DNA from 2 places in the Neobacillus phoenicis genome. Region 2 is predicted to be linked to the other one. Evidence: a T-box and tRNA genes for the amino acid it is inferred to sense, from the RefSeq annotation. Region 2 holds a T-box; the other holds one or more tRNA genes.
What was found. A T-box is a leader RNA that pairs with one kind of tRNA and senses whether it is charged. The one in region 2 lies ahead of AA0X95_RS10015 (valine--tRNA ligase), so its partner is inferred to be a tRNA-Val.
Positions count from the first base shown of each region.

Region 1: it has a tRNA-Val gene. The T-box ahead of AA0X95_RS10015 (valine--tRNA ligase) is inferred to sense a tRNA for this amino acid. The anticodon was not compared.

Region 1 covers NZ_CP154847.1:4,467,648-4,475,779, forward strand. The annotation lists gene AA0X95_RS22850 (aspartate kinase) at 268-1,503, opposite strand; gene AA0X95_RS22855 (hypothetical protein) at 2,278-2,421, opposite strand; gene AA0X95_RS22860 (hypothetical protein) at 2,896-3,234, opposite strand; gene xerC (tyrosine recombinase XerC) at 3,319-4,299, shown strand; gene AA0X95_RS22870 (hypothetical protein) at 4,328-4,489, shown strand; tRNA gene AA0X95_RS22875 (tRNA-Val) at 4,637-4,709, opposite strand; gene AA0X95_RS22880 (hypothetical protein) at 4,872-5,096, shown strand; gene AA0X95_RS22885 (alpha/beta hydrolase) at 5,214-5,936, shown strand; gene AA0X95_RS22890 (YjcG family protein) at 6,068-6,589, shown strand; gene AA0X95_RS22895 (GNAT family N-acetyltransferase) at 6,586-7,008, shown strand; gene AA0X95_RS22900 (competence protein CoiA family protein) at 7,141-8,132, shown strand, end outside.
Region 2 covers NZ_CP154847.1:1,951,675-1,959,806, reverse strand. The annotation lists gene AA0X95_RS10020 (bifunctional folylpolyglutamate synthase/dihydrofolate synthase) at 1-616, opposite strand, end outside; gene AA0X95_RS10015 (valine--tRNA ligase) at 706-3,348, opposite strand; T-box leader at 3,409-3,645, opposite strand; gene AA0X95_RS10010 (hypothetical protein) at 3,807-3,998, shown strand; gene ysxE (spore coat protein YsxE) at 4,017-5,054, opposite strand; gene spoVID (stage VI sporulation protein D) at 5,147-6,238, opposite strand; gene hemL (glutamate-1-semialdehyde 2,1-aminomutase) at 6,694-7,980, opposite strand; gene hemB (porphobilinogen synthase) at 8,005-8,132, opposite strand, start outside.

The DNA.
Region 1 (8,132 bases), 2.5 Mb from region 2:
ATCCAACGGAATCATAAAATGTCCCCACCACGATTCCCCCCAATTTTCAAGTATGAGGATTAGAATTTGCAGATGCTATAAAAGAACTATATAAACTCTCCATAAAAATAGGACCTAATCCTTTACAATCATCTAATTTCAAATTAGGTCTCTCGCTTCCTAATATAACGAAACAAAGAAAAATTACACAGCATTCTTTTGGATTTATAAACATTAAAAGTTTTATTGCTATCTAATGCACAGCACATCAAATTTATCATTTTATAGTTAATGAACAATAACTAATTCTGCCGTATCCAGACCAAACGAACTATGAAGAGATCTAACAGCTGTTACCATCCTATCGGCAGGGACTAGACATGAAACCACATTTTCCGAAGAACTTATCATATTTGGAGAGACATTTGAGCAGGCAAGTGCAGTTAGCATTTTTGGGACGATATCCGTAGCAGAGATCAAACCTTCACCAACAATTGAAACTATACCTAATCCTGTCTCTACATAAGCCTCATCAAAGGCAATACTTTCTTTCAGTGACTCTAATAACTTTAATGTCAGCTTTGCATCCTCCTTTGATACAACGAAAGAAATATTCGTTTTCGGTAAATCCTTGGAGCTTAGATAGAAAAAATCAATAGGAATTCGGGATTGCATCAATGAGGAAAATAAAGCATACATTCGATCTGCTTCATTAAGAAAATTGGTAATTATTATTGACACCACATCCTCTGTATGGGGAATGCCGCATACGTGACCGTCTTTTTCCATTCCCAAATTCCCTTGTATATAAGTCCCTTCAACATTGGAATAACTGGATCGCACCGTTAATCTTACTTTATATTTCTTCGCATACTTCACGGCACGCGGATGTAAAACACCTGCCCCTAATTTTGCCATTTCCAACATCTCGTCAAAAGAGATACTTTTTATTTTCCTAGCTGTAGGTACAATACGCGGGTCAGCAGAATACACTCCATCTACATCTGTATAGATTTCACATAAGTCAGCATTGAGGCTGGATGCCAACGCTACCGCTGTCGTATCGGATCCTCCGCGTCCCAACGTAGTAATTTCCCCATTTTCTGTAACTCCTTGGAAACCAGCGACAATTACAATCTTTCCCATATGAATATGGGACAGGATTTTAAAGGTGTCAATTTCTTTAATTCTTGCTTTGGAGTGTTCCGGTTCTGTTAATATTCCAGCCTGCCATCCTGTTAACGAGACAGCAGAATACCCCTTACTTTGTAATGCCATGGATAGTAAAGCGATCGATACCTGTTCTCCCGTTGATAAAAGCATATCCATTTCCCGCTCAGGTACTTCATCCCAGATTTCTCTTGCCATATCCACTAGGACATCTGTTGTTTTTCCCATTGCCGATACAACAACAACGACATCTTTTCCTTTTTGCTTTGCGGCAATAATTTTATCAGCAGCCTTTAAAATTCTCTCTATAGTTCCTACCGAAGTGCCTCCGAATTTTTGTACGATCATTCCCATTTTTACCAACCTCTCTTCTTCCGGCTTATTCCAGTAATCTTAGCCATTTTCCTAAACTCAAACTTAATTTTATTGAAAGAAATCTTCTGGTAAAATCCATCAGGTTTTACAAAAAATAGACCTAGATTTCTTTCTCCCCGTATTTGCAGACATGCAAAATCATAATCGTTCTGTGGAGAATAGAACTATTCCCAAGCTGCATTATGATTTGCAACACCAAAATAATATAGGAGAAAAATTCATCAGGTCTACTTAACGCCTAGCGAAGATTTTGCCTCACTTTGCGTTCTGTCTTCCAAATTCCTTTTTCTAATTCATTGGCAGAATAAAGAGACATAAGTTTCTCTTATTTATTTATTTTTTTCTACTTTTCAATTTTTCTAGCAAAATTAAGTAAAAGAATACTATAAAAGGTGTAGCAAAACCAAGGTAATCAAAGAATTTTTCAAACATAATAAATTCCTCCAAATTCAATACTACACAAGACCGGTTTTTTATGATTGAATATAAACCCATCGATGTTAGATAAAAATGCAAACAAATAAAGAACCGTTGGGATTCCTGATTCAACTTTGAAAAAAAAGGTACTCATTGGTCTACTATTTCAGAACATATACTTTCAATATCATGTGTTAAATTTTCACATGATTTATATTAATTTTGCCAAATCACTATGAGCCCTTCCTCTCTCACAGCACTTGTGGCTCCGACGACCACTCCAGGTTGATTTGGTTTTAGAATTAGATTTATAGATTTATATTTTTTTAATCTGGTTTATTTCGTTTCTCCCATAATATTTCTTATCTTACGCCAGATTTTACGAAAAAAAGTTGAACAACCAAAGATGATAAAGCCAATTATTCCAATGCCTGTGCAAATCATAACCTTCCAAATTAGAGCCTCTTGAATTATTGACATTCTGATACCTCCACAAGAATTTTTTCATCTTTAGAAATTCTTTAAGTTGAACTAGTGTTAATTTTTATTCATATTGAATTGTTTATCTTGGATATTCTGATTCTACTTCGATTCCGCGTCAAAATAGGGTAAAAATTTCGCGCAAAGGTGTAAAAAAGTTATAAAAATCCAAGGGATGAAATTTCATTGTGTTCTCATTTTTTTATAATCTAGGAACAAAAAATAGACCAATGCTTACCCTTCTTCCATTGATTGCATACAAACCCATCGTTCATCCATCTATAAAAGGTGAAGTAGATGAACAAACATGTGGATATATGACTCAAATCATGGAAAGAAGGGACTCATTGGTCTACCTATGTCCAAGCCAATTCCGTCTAACATCATGCGCCAAGATAATGGTCCATTCCAGAACTAATTGAGGTAAAGTTATTATTACCTTTTTAACAACTAAAAAAAAATAGGTACTGTTTTTTAGCACCTATTACCTTCATATTCTTTAATAATTTTATAAAATGTATTTTTCTTTAGTTCCATTTGATTCATAAAATCGACAGCCGTTATTTCGTTCCCTTTCCATGATTCATATTTTGTTTTTAAAATTGCTTTTTGTTTCTCATTTAATAAGTCTAGGTTCATTTTCGGTCTACCTAAATGTTTTCCTTTTGCTTTTGCCGATTCAATCCCTTCCCGTTGCCATTTAATAATATCCTCTCTTTCTTTTTCCGCAACAAATGAAAGAACCTGCAATATTAAATCAGAAATAAATGTCCCCAGCGTATCCTTGTGCAGTGTTGTATCCAGCAATTGCATATTAATCACCCTTAGAAACTTGTAGTGAGCGATTAAAGAAACGCCGTACAAGAGAAAGAAATACTAAATAAAGGGGAGATAATAATGGCACATATAGAAGAACGGGGTAAAAATTCGTATCGTTTGATTGTTCCACTCGGTTTTGATACAGAAGGAAAGCGTATTAGAAAAACAAAAACCGTAAAATGCAAAAATAAAACAGAAGCAGAAAAAGAACTGGCAAAGTTCGTTGTTGAAATTGAAACTGGAGAATACATAGCTCCACAGAAAATGACGTTTTCCACATTTGTCGAGGAATGGAAGGAAAAATATGCCCGAAAACATAATATCCCAAAAACATTGGAAAATTACATGTCATACCTGGAACAAAGGATTATTCCCACTTTTGGTCATATACGTGTAGACCAAATTAACACTTTTCAAATTCTCAATTTTTTAGAGAGCCTTTCTAAAAATGGCGTTCGTTCTGACGGAAAGGAAGGTGGGCTATCTTCAGCAACCATACAGTTTTATCATCGGATACTAAAAAATATTTTCAGTCGTTGCGTAGAATGGAAGGTTATAAAGGAAAACCCTGTAGCAAATGTAAAGAAGCCAAAAGCGGAATTCAAAAAAGCGCATGTTTTTACAGAGGAACAGGTCCATCAATTAATGGAACACTTATCTAATGAAGATATTAAGTGGAGGATGATTGTAACTCTGGCAATCACCACAGGAATGCGTAAAGGAGAAATTCTTGGATTAGAATGGAAGCACATTGATTTGGAAAAAGGAAAAATTTACGTTCAACAAGCGCTATCCCATACAAAAGAGGATGGTTATATTTTTAAAGAACCAAAAACAAAAAATTCAAATCGTACAATTTCATTATCGAACAGCGTTGTACAACAAATTAAAAAATATAAAGCATATAAACTTCGAGAAAGATTACGAATGGGTATAGAAAGTGATGTACAATTTCTATTATTTTCATCACCAGAGGGCAACCCGATGTATCCATCCAGTATTACGACCTGGTGGAGAAAAAGATTGAAAATATGGTTTACCTCATATTACCTTTCATGAGCTTAGGCATACCTCAGCAACACTGCTGATTAACCAAGGCGTTCACATGAAGACCATTAGCGCCAGATTAGGGCATTCTAAAATAGGTACAACTATGGACCTGTATGGTCATGCTCTGGAAAGTGCAGACGAAGCTGCTGCAAACCAATTCGATCAATTTTTTTCGAAAAATAAAAAGGAACAAGCTTAATAATCTGTTCTAGTTACTTATTTATGATTTAGACTTTTTAATTTTGCCACCAACTTGCCACCAATTCATCTGTACTATTTCAAACTAAATTTTCTGTTATATAGGAAAAACCTTGATAACACAACGGTTACCAAGGCTCTGTATTAATGACCTGTGAGGGGTTCGAACCCCCGACCTCAACCCTGTCAAGGTTGCGCTCTCCCAACTGAGCTAACAGATCGCTTATTAAACTACATATCTAATTATAATAATATTCTAGCAAAAGTCAATAATTAATTTCCAATATATAACCCCAGAAAACAAGAACATTAGTTCTTGTTTTTATTGAATAAAGAACTAATGTTCGGTTATAATAATATTATAAAAGAAAGGAGTGATTTAAATGGATGGGCTTTTTATTCGTTCAATTGAAGAAAACATGCCATTGGAAATGATTTACCTTGCTGATAATCAAGAAATTTCACAACGAAAACTAATTGTGAAGGAAATTAATGATGATTATATCCGCGGGTACTGTTTGCTTCGGAAACAGATGCGCACCTTTAAACGGGAAAACATCTTATCCCTAATGCCCGAATCACAACCGAAAAAGCGATATCTTCATTAATTCCTCTTTACCTCTTAACAGCAGCTTACCAATCCCTTTATTCCCCCTTGTGAAAGCATTTCCAGTCGAGTTATGGTAAAATTCTAATGTATCTACTGAATATGGGGGTTTTATCACATGGAATTTCCTAAAGGCACGATTAAAGAACTTACCTTTCATAGCAAAGAGCTTGGAGAGGACATCCTGCTCCTTGTTTACCTTCCAGCAAACTTCTCACCACTCTATAAATACTCTCTGCTGATTACCCAGGATGGCCGTGATTATTTTCAACTTGGCAGACTTGGCCGATTAGCAGATGAGTTTCTTTATAATAGAGAAATTGAAAATTTAATTATTGTGGGGATACCCTATAAAGATGTTGCTGACCGCCGCAGAAAATATCATCCAAATGGTGATCAAAATGAGAAATACATTCGCTTCCTAGCACACGAATTAGTACCATTTCTTGATACGGAGTTTCCAACCTATCAAATGGGTACAACCCGAGCACTTATTGGTGATTCTCTTGGGGCCACCGTCTCTTTAATGACAGCCATTCAATATCCACATACTTTTGGAAAGGTACTTTTGCAATCACCCTATGTGAATCATAAGGTCTTAGGATTAATAAAAGATTTTACAGATACTCAGCTACTAGAGATTTATCATGTAATTGGAATCCAAGAAACGGAAGTACCAACCACAGATGGACAAGTTAAGAACTTTTTACGCCCTAACAGGGAACTATCAAAAATAATTTCAGAAAAATCCATTACATACTTCTATGAAGAATTTAATGGTGATCATACGTGGACCTATTGGCAGCCAGATTTAAGACGGGCACTGAAAATGTTTTTCTAACACATATTAGCAAAAGTTTGAGTATTTTCTATTATTTAATATAGTTTGAAAATTTGATATAATAACAAGAAGGCTTTTATGAGTATTAATCTTCTATTAAAATAATTATTTAATAACGGAGGTATAAACGTATGAAATTTGGAGTTGTTATCTTTCCATCAAAAAAGCTTCAAGACTTAGTGAATTCTTACCGTAAACGTTATGATCCACACTATTCACTTATTCCTCCACACTTAACATTAAAAAATTCCTTTGAAGCAACAGAAGAGGATGCAAAGGATGTAGCAAATAAGCTACTGCAAATCGCTCAAAATACCCATCCTTTTTCATTAAAAACTTCAAAGATCAGTTCTTTTCAACCTGTAAATAATGTGATTTATTTTAAAGTTGATCCGACAGAAGAACTTACCAATCTGCATTCCGAAATCAATCAAACTTTTAGCGATTCACCGTTAGAGTATGCCTTTGTCCCTCATATTACGATTGGTCAAAAACTCTCTAATGATGAACACTCCGATGTCTTTGGATCACTCAGAATGACAAAAATTGATCACGAAGAAACCATTGACCGATTCCACCTTCTCTATCAATTAGAAAACGGTTCTTGGACCGTATATGAAACATTTCGTCTTGGAAAGGAACAGGAAAAGTGAAGCTTAAAGTAGTTGAAAATAAAAATGAACTGGAAGATGCATTTTCCATTCGAAAGACTGTTTTTGTTGAAGAACAAAACGTTCCTCTTGAAGAGGAAATTGATCAATTCGAAGATGAGGCTGTTCATTTTGTCCTCTATAAGGATGATGCGCCAATCGGTGCAGGTCGATTCCGTGTGGTTGATGGATATGGAAAAGTAGAACGAATTTGTGTATTAAAGGAAGCAAGAAAGACGGGTGCTGGTAATGCCGTCATGAATGGCATTGAGGAGCATGCCCGTGAACAAGGGCTACATAAGTTAAAACTTAATGCCCAAACTCAAGCCATCCCTTTTTATTCACGTCTTGGCTACGAGGGTGTCTCTGAAGAATTCCTCGATGCAGGCATTCCTCATAAAACCATGATGAAAGAAATGTAACATACGAACCACTTGCCGGAGAAAACGGCAAGTGTTTTTTTATATAATGGTTAATATATGAAACACTTTCCGTCTCTAGCAGGTTTTGTTATGATAGAACAGTCGTATTTATCGAAATTGAGGTTTTACTATATGAAAACTGCTATCTACCAAAATCAAACCATTGAACTTGAGCAACTGGCCCGGGAACAATATCAAAAGATATTCCTTGCTGGTAAAAATGGAGAGCTCCTATGTCCTGCTTGCAAGGAAAAGGTGCAGCTGTTTTTAGGGATTCAAGATTATCCACATTTTTTTCACGCGCATGCTCCTAAGAAAGATTGTTCAGAACCAAGTTCTCCTGTAACCCAAATCGATGACACACCAAACTATATTGAACGAAACGGCTTTAAAATACCGCAAGGAAGAACCATTACGGAGGCCCCCAAAGATGTTGAACTTTTCAAGTCTGCAAAACATATAGAATATCAAATTCCATTTAAAGCAGCAGAGACCAAGCCAAAAATTGAACGCCCGTCATACCTTCAGCAACTCGAAGGCACAGGAGTGGTCCTAGATGATAATCAGGCGGCGGCTGTTATGGAAACGGAAGGCTCATTGCTAGTCTTAGCTGGTGCCGGTAGTGGGAAAACCCGGGTGTTAACCGCCAGGACAGCCTATATGTTGGAAGTAAACCAAGCGGATCCTCGCTCAATTATGCTTGTTACCTTTACATCAAAAGCAGCTGCGGAAATGAAGCATCGTTTGCTCTCTTATCCAGAAATAAACCGCGAGAAGATTAACTTACTAGTTACAGGAACCTTTCACAGCATCTTTTACCGGATCCTTATGTTTCATGATTCTGTGAATTGGTCGGCTAATAAACTATTAAAAAAAGAATGGCAGCGGGATAAAATTTTGAAGGAAGCCGGTAAAGAGCTTGATTTATCGGAGAAAGAATTTGCTTATGATCTAGCTCTTCAGCAAATTGGACTTTGGAAAAACTCCCTACTCCTGCCTAATGAAGTTCAACCTTCCACAGAGTGGGAAGAGAAAGTTGTCTTTTTATATACAAAATATGAAGAGTTCAAACAAAGAGAAGGTTTATTTGACTTTGATGACATGCTGATCGGCTGTTATCAGCT
Region 2 (8,132 bases):
CTCCTGGATGTTTAACCGCCGTAAAAATTGGAGTTTGCTCCTTGATGATTCCTGCTTTTTCAAAAGCGATTTCCTCATACGTGTTTCCGAGAATGTTCGTGTGGTCCAATCCGATATTTGTAATAATAGAAGCTAATGGATGAAGAATGTTGGTGGAGTCAAATCGTCCTCCTAATCCCACTTCATAAACAACCACGTCCACACTTCCTATTTCTGCAAAATAATAAAACGACATAGCGGTGATCACTTCAAACTCAGTCGGTCCGCCAAGCTCTGTTTCTTCCAATTCATCTGCTAATGGTCGAATGACATTGGCCAGGTGTAAAAGCTCTTCATCCGTAATCGGTTTTCCATTGACACTAATACGCTCATTAAATTGCTCGATATAGGGTGAGGTAAAGGTACCAACCGTATAGCCTGCTGCTTGTAAAATATTTCGAAGGTAGGTGACGGTCGATCCTTTCCCATTAGTCCCCCCCACATGGATGGTTTGGATTTTCTTTTCAGGGGAACCCAGCTTGTCCATCATCCATTCCATACGTTTTAAACCAGGCTTAATCCCAAGCCGTAATCTCCCGTGAATCCAGTCTAGGGCTTCTTTGTATGAAGTAAACATTTCGTGACACCCCGTCCATTTTGATTAATAAGAAAAAGGGGTCTAACCCCACAGATATATTAGTGGGGGCTGACCCCTTTTAATAAAGGTTACCCTCTTAATTCTTTAATACGTGCTTCCACGATGCTTCTTTTTTCAAGATAGTCATTTTCCTTTGCACGCTCTTCAGCAATAACACTTTCAGGTGCTTTTTTCATAAATCCTTCATTGCCTAATTTCTTTTGAACGCGCTCTACTTCTTTATTTAACTTCTCATATTCCTTCTCAAGCCGAGCAATTTCTTCATCAATGTTAATTAAGCCTTCAAGCGGAAGAATGATTTCTAAGCCGGTAATAACAGCTGACATCGCTTTTTCAGGTGATTCAATATCGATGCCCATTTGTAATTCCTCTGGGTTACAGAAGCGCTCAATATAAGTGCGGTTTGTTTCAATCGCCTTCAGGATTGATTCGTCCTTCGCTTTCACCAGCATTTTAATTTTCTTACTCATTGGCGTATTTACTTCTGCACGAATGTTACGTACCGCGCGAATCATTTCCATAAGTAGCTTCATATCTTGTGCAGCTTGTTCATCAGAAAGCTCAGGTTTTACCTCTGGCCATGCAGCTGTTGTAATGGACTCACCTGCATGTGGGAGGTTTTGCCAAATTTCCTCGGTAATGAATGGCATAAACGGATGTAATAGGCGCATCGTTTGATCTAATACATAAGCAAGGATTGAACGAGTTGTTTTCTTCGCTGCTTCGTCTTCACCATATAATGGAAGTTTTGCCATTTCAATGTACCAGTCACAGAAGTCATCCCAAATGAAGTTGTATAACGCACGGCCTACTTCACCGAATTCATAGCGGTCAGAAAGCTTAGTAACATGGTCAATCGTTTCATTTAGTCTCGTTAAGATCCACTTATCGGCAACGGACTTTTCACCGCTGAAATCAATTTCTTCATAAGTCATGCCGTCCATATTCATTAAGGCAAAGCGGGAAGCATTCCAAATTTTATTCGCAAAGTTCCATGTAGCTTCAACTTTTTCGGTGCTATAACGTAAATCCTGACCTGGTGATGTGCCTGTAGAAAGGAAGTAACGTAAGGAGTCAGCTCCATATTGGTCAATAACATCCATTGGATCTACACCGTTACCAAGAGATTTACTCATTTTGCGACCTTGTTCGTCACGAACAAGTCCGTGAATCAGAACATCTTTAAATGGACGCTCTCCCGTAAATTCAATGCTTTGGAAAATCATTCGGGATACCCAGAAGAAGATGATATCGTAACCTGTTACTAGAACGTCTGTTGGGAAGTAACGTTTAAAATCTGCTGCTTCCTTGTTCGGCCAGCCCATGGTTGAGAACGGCCATAATGCGGAGCTGAACCACGTATCTAATACGTCTTTGTCCTGTTCCCAGTTTTCAGCGTCTGCAGGTGCCTCGTGACCAACATATACTTCACCTGTTTCTTTGTGGTACCAAGCTGGAATACGATGTCCCCACCAAAGCTGACGGGATATACACCAGTCACGAATATTTTCCATCCAGCGTAGATATGTTTTTTCAAAGCGATCAGGAACAAAGTTTACTTTGTTTTCTTTATTTTGAAGGGCAATCGCTTCATCTGCCAGTGGCTGCATCTTAACGAACCATTGAGTAGATAGGTAAGGTTCAACAACTGCACCACTACGCTCGGAGTGTCCAACTGAATGAAGATGCTCCTCAATTTTGAAAAGAACGCCTTGTTCTTGAAGGTCCTTTACAATTTGCTTGCGGCAATCGAAGCGATCCATGCCTTTATATTTTCCTGCTTTATCGTTCATAGAGCCGTCTTCATTCATCACAAGGATACGCTCAAGATTATGACGGTTCCCTAGTTCAAAGTCGTTCGGGTCATGTGCCGGGGTAATTTTAACTGCCCCAGAACCGAATTCCATATCTACATAATCATCAGCAACGATTGGAATTTCACGGCCAACGATTGGCAGAATAACCGATTTGCCAATCAAATGCTTGTAGCGCTCGTCTTCCGGATGAACCGCAACGGCTGTATCTCCCAGCATCGTTTCCGGACGTGTTGTCGCAACTTCGATTGATCCAGAACCATCAGCTAAAGGATATCTCAGATGGTAAAAAGCACCCTGAACATCTTTATAGATTACTTCAATGTCAGATAGGGCTGTTTTCGTAGACGGATCCCAGTTAATGATATATTCACCACGGTAAATCAAGCCTTTATTGTATAGAGTAACGAATACTTCACGAACGGCATCTGATAACCCTTCATCCAAAGTAAAACGCTCACGGCTGTAATCTAAGCCTAAACCTAGCTTCGACCATTGCTGACGGATGTGGGAAGCATATTCTTCCTTCCACTTCCATGTTTCTTCAACGAACTTTTCACGGCCTAAATCGTAACGGCTTTTGCCTTCACTGCGTAGCTTCTGTTCTACCTTTGCCTGTGTGGCAATTCCCGCATGGTCCATACCAGGAAGCCATAGAACATCATAGCCTTGCATCCGTTTCATTCGTGTAACGATATCTTGAAGGGTTGTATCCCATGCATGACCTAGATGAAGCTTACCTGTTACGTTTGGCGGTGGAATAACAACAGTATAAGGCTGTTTTCCCTCGTCATCCTTTGCTTCAAAATACTTACCTTGCAGCCACCAGTCATAACGACCTTTTTCAATCGATTGCGGGTCGTATTTCGTTGGCATCGTTAATTCTTTTGTTTCCATTAAAATTTCCTCCTTCTTAAACTACTGTTTCCACAGAAACATAAAAAACCCCATTCGTCATAAAAGGACGAATGGAGTTTGCTTCGCGGTACCACCTTTTTTCCAATCAAAAAAATATGATTGGCACTTAATGGGATAACGGATTTCATCCGTCTTCAACTAATCAGATCATTTGACCTTTTCGCAGAAGAAGCTCCTGGGCGACCTTCTGATGTTCCTCTTAGGAAATCTTTCAGCTAATGATTTCCCTCTCTACAAGTAGGCTGGCATCGTACTCTTCCCTATCGTTGCTTAGTTTTTTAAATTATATTGTAATACTACCGAAAAAAAGGGTTTGACGTCAATCATGATAACCAATTTTTTTATTTTTTATACTGTATGTATGTAATGGAGAACTTCTATAGGCATTTGGAATATATATATAAATAAAAGTCAAATCCCAATGGGGAGGTTCTGGGATGAAGAGGAATTTTCATAAATACAAATACAAACCATGGTTCATTATGTGCCGTAGGTTTGCTGCCCAATTGATAATTCCATTTAGTATTTTTCAATTTATCCGCACGCTGCTTTTACCAACCGTATTTGATGTATTACTATTAACCTGTTTTCTCGTTCTTGCCGTTTCTATTTATTTTGACATTATTTAAGGAGCCCATCTCGCAGAGTTATGACTGCTGCTGGGCTCCTTCTTTTGCTTTTTGTGCGTTTTCGATTTCCGTCATTTTCATTACAATATACTCCGAATTCTTTAAATGCCAGTAACGGTGCTGCAGTTGGCTTACATATTTCAACTCATTTTTTCGCCCCTGCTTTCGATAATAGCTCTCCGCTACCTGAATGATTGGAATGGGAAGAGCTAAATAGCTGAAAAATAATAGCTTCTCATCTGGTTTAAAGGGGAAGTATTTGAAATAATGGTACACCCAGTCGATCGCCGTATCACTCCGCTTCGGCCTGGTATTAATTGCACGAGAAAGATAGGGGAGCAAATCATGTATCGGAGACCCATAACGTGCATTTTCAAAGTTAATAAAATAGCCGTATCCTCGATCATCATACAAAAAATGCTCAGAAGCTAGTTTCCCGTGGGTTATTACCATTCGTGCCTTTTCGGTTTCCTTTGTATTTTCATACCATTCTTCAAATTTTGTTTTTGAAAATTTTAGTGCTTGGCTAACTTCGTTATAATACATACAATACAATAATTCAAACGGAGACATGTATGTCTTTTTTTCGCATTGATCGATGAAACCATCCAGAAATTCCTGCTGTTTTTCCATTTCTTGAATGGTTTTTTCATAATGCTCTGTTCGTTCTTCTTTGTTGACAGTGATTTCTTTTGCAGAAAGGGTGTGAAGTCTCGCTAATTCGCGAAATAACTGCATATTGGTTTGCTCGCGGTTATCTTTTAGATCATTTGGCATCCAAGGCATAAGATAGTACAGGTCATTTTCGTGCAGCACAGCATACCTGCCATCCATTGTTGGATAAATTGGGACGATGCGATTAAACCCTTTTTGGTACAGTAGATGCACATGGCGAATGAAATCAGTCCCAATAGAGGGATTGATTTTCTTTAAGGCAAACGTACCTTTATTGGAATAAATCTTTTGTACGGTGCCGAAATCTTCTACAAAATGAGGCTCAATATAATAATTTTTTAATACAGGCGCTAACATTTCTATCCGATTTGACTCATTCATGTCAACTCGACCTTCTTTCAATGGAAAAGCCGAAATAGTATTTAAAAGAAGCTGAGCAGGTTAAAGAAAACCCGCTCAACACTTGTGAATAGTTATTTTTTTGCAAAAGCACTAGGGATGTATAGTACCTGCCCCTCATAAACATCTTGATTAAGGTCCAAATTATTTTCGCGTAGCAGATTTTGAACCGTAATATCATAACGATCTGCGAGGGTATTTACTGTGTCCCCTTTTTGTACTATGCAAACTCTTAAACTGGTTTGGGCGGAGTTTTCGTCTTTCCTTGCAAAAAATTCGGTAAGTGTCATACTCTTCTTCTTGGCTGCCTTTTTCTTCTTAACCTTCGGTGCTTCCTCAGGGGATGATGAGCTTTCTTCTACATGCACTACTTCCTCTTCAAAAATAACCTCTGGTTGTGGTGCCGCTTGTTCTTGAACACCGACTTCCTCTTCTTCCATCTCGACCGGTTGGCCGCCTTCGTTTCTGGCCCATGCCGGCTCAAATTCTTCTTGTTCTTCTGCTGAAGGCTGGTAGTTAAAGGTTGGGAACTTCGGTAATACTTCTACTTCTTCCTCTTCCTGTTGTTTTCTTGCCTCCGCTTCAAATAAGAAGTTGTTTTCGTATGTGCTTTGAACTGCCCCTTGTTCAATGGCTACTTCTTCCTCAGCCTCTTCTATTTCGTAACGGTTAAGTACTTCATACTCAGGTTCTTCTTGTTCCTGTTGCTCTGCAGCATATAAACCACTGATGGTCAGTTCTGCAGATAGTTTGAGACAGCTGCGCTCTGGTGTAGCATAATCGAATGATTCTACCAGGACATCAATATCATAGATGCTTTGGATCCGATTGTTCGGGATGGTGATATCAACTGGGAAGCGGTGTGAAAATTCACATGTGCCCTCCTCACGTTCAGCCACCCTCTCTACAAACTTTTGGGACGTAAATTCCTCTTCGCCACCCTCACTGCTAGGCTCGTAACTTTTATATTCGCCGGTAAGCTCCAACGAACCACGTATGGTTACGTACTGATCGTTTTCCTGGATGGTAATATCCGGGTCTAGAGAGATCGATAGAAGTTCCTCGACTTCCTGTCCTTTTCTAAACCACAAAGATTCCTCCAAAGAAAATCGTAGGCACGATTGATTCTCTTGGGACAAAGCGACTCCTCCTTTCGTATCCTTCACGCAAAATCACTATGTCACTTACACTCTATGAACAATGGGATTTATTTATGATAAAAAACATTATTGCAGCGGGAAAAGAATTAGGAGAAACGTGATTCGCTGATAAAAAGGTTCGATTCGCTGATAAAATCGGAAATTCGCCGATATATTGGGTAAATTCGCTGAAAAAGGCTCAAAATTCGCTGATAAATCATTTCATTAGCTTAATTTAGTGTAATTTTACACCAAACACAATGCTTTTTTGATGTTTACGAAGAGTAATTCAAATTATTTTATTGTAGAGTATTAATGATTGGCTCAAAATTTATCATTATTGGCTAAATCTAACCAACAATTGGCTTATTTTCGGAAGGGATTGGATCATTTTTCAGGATAATCGGCATTTTTACCATATTTACCCATAAACACCCAACAAAAAAGCACCCACCAAATAGGTGAGTGCCTCCAAAACAAATTTATTTAAGCTTCGAAAATGCAATTTCCGCTGCTTGAATGGTCTTTTCAATGTCTTCATCCGTGTGGGCAGTCGATAGGAATAATCCTTCGAATTGTGAAGGTGGTAAAAAGATACCTTGCTCTGCCATTTCACGGTAGTACTCTGCAAAGAAGTCTAAATTAGATGTCTTTGCTTTTTCAAAGTTAATAACATCTTCATTCGTAAAGAAGAAACCAATCATGGAACCAGCACGGTTGAATGTAATTGGAATTTCGTACTTTTCAGCAGCCGCCTTAAAGCCTTTTTCAAGAAGATCTCCCTTACGGATAAACTCCTCGTAATGTTCTGGCGATAACTGTCTCAATGTTTCATAACCTGCTGTCATCGCAAGTGGATTACCAGAAAGAGTTCCAGCTTGGTAAATCGGTCCGCTTGGAGCGATTTGTCGCATGATTTCAGCTTTACCGCCGTATGCTCCTACAGGAAGTCCACCACCGATTACCTTTCCAAGACAAGTAATGTCAGGCGTTACATTAAAAAAGCCCTGTGCACAATTGTAGCCTACACGGAAACCTGTCATAACCTCGTCAAAAATGAGCAATGCGCCGTTTGCCGAAGTAATCTCGCGTAGCCCTTCCAAGAATCCTGGAAGCGGAGGAACAAGACCCATATTCCCAGCCACCGGCTCAACAATGATACAAGCGATATCATCGCCGAATTGCTCAAATGCATACCTAACGCCTTCAAGGTCATTATATGCCACAGTAATCGTGTTGGACGCTACACCTTGAGGTACTCCTGGGCTGTCAGGAAGGCCTAGTGTAGCCACACCTGAACCGGCTTTAATTAATAGAGAATCCCCATGGCCATGATAGCAGCCTTCGAACTTCAAAATCTTATTACGGCCTGTATACCCACGCGCTAAACGAAGGGCACTCATCGTTGCTTCCGTACCGGATGATACCATCCGTACCACTTCAATTGATGGCACACGTTCAATGACAAGCTTTGCGAGCTCATTTTCCATCAGTGTAGGAGCACCATAGCTTGTACCAAGCTCAGCTACTTTTTTCATTGCTTCCACGACACGGTCATTGGTGTGTCCAAGGATCAGTGGTCCCCATGAAAGTACATAGTCAATGTATTCATTACCGTCGATGTCATAAATTTTAGACCCTTTTCCTCTTTCCATAAAAATCGGGTCCATATTGACTGATTTAAAGGCACGAACTGGACTGTTTACGCCGCCAGGCATAAGGGTTTGGGCTTCTTTAAATGCTTCAATCGATTTTGTATATGAGCGCATCCTTTTCCCTCTTTTCCAAAATGTTTATTGGTCTTCTTTTAACCAGCGAATCGCATCTTTTGCTGCATACGTGATGATCAAGTCAGCACCGGCACGCTTCATGCCCATTAACATTTCAAGAACGGTGTTTTTCTCGTCAATCCAGCCGTTTG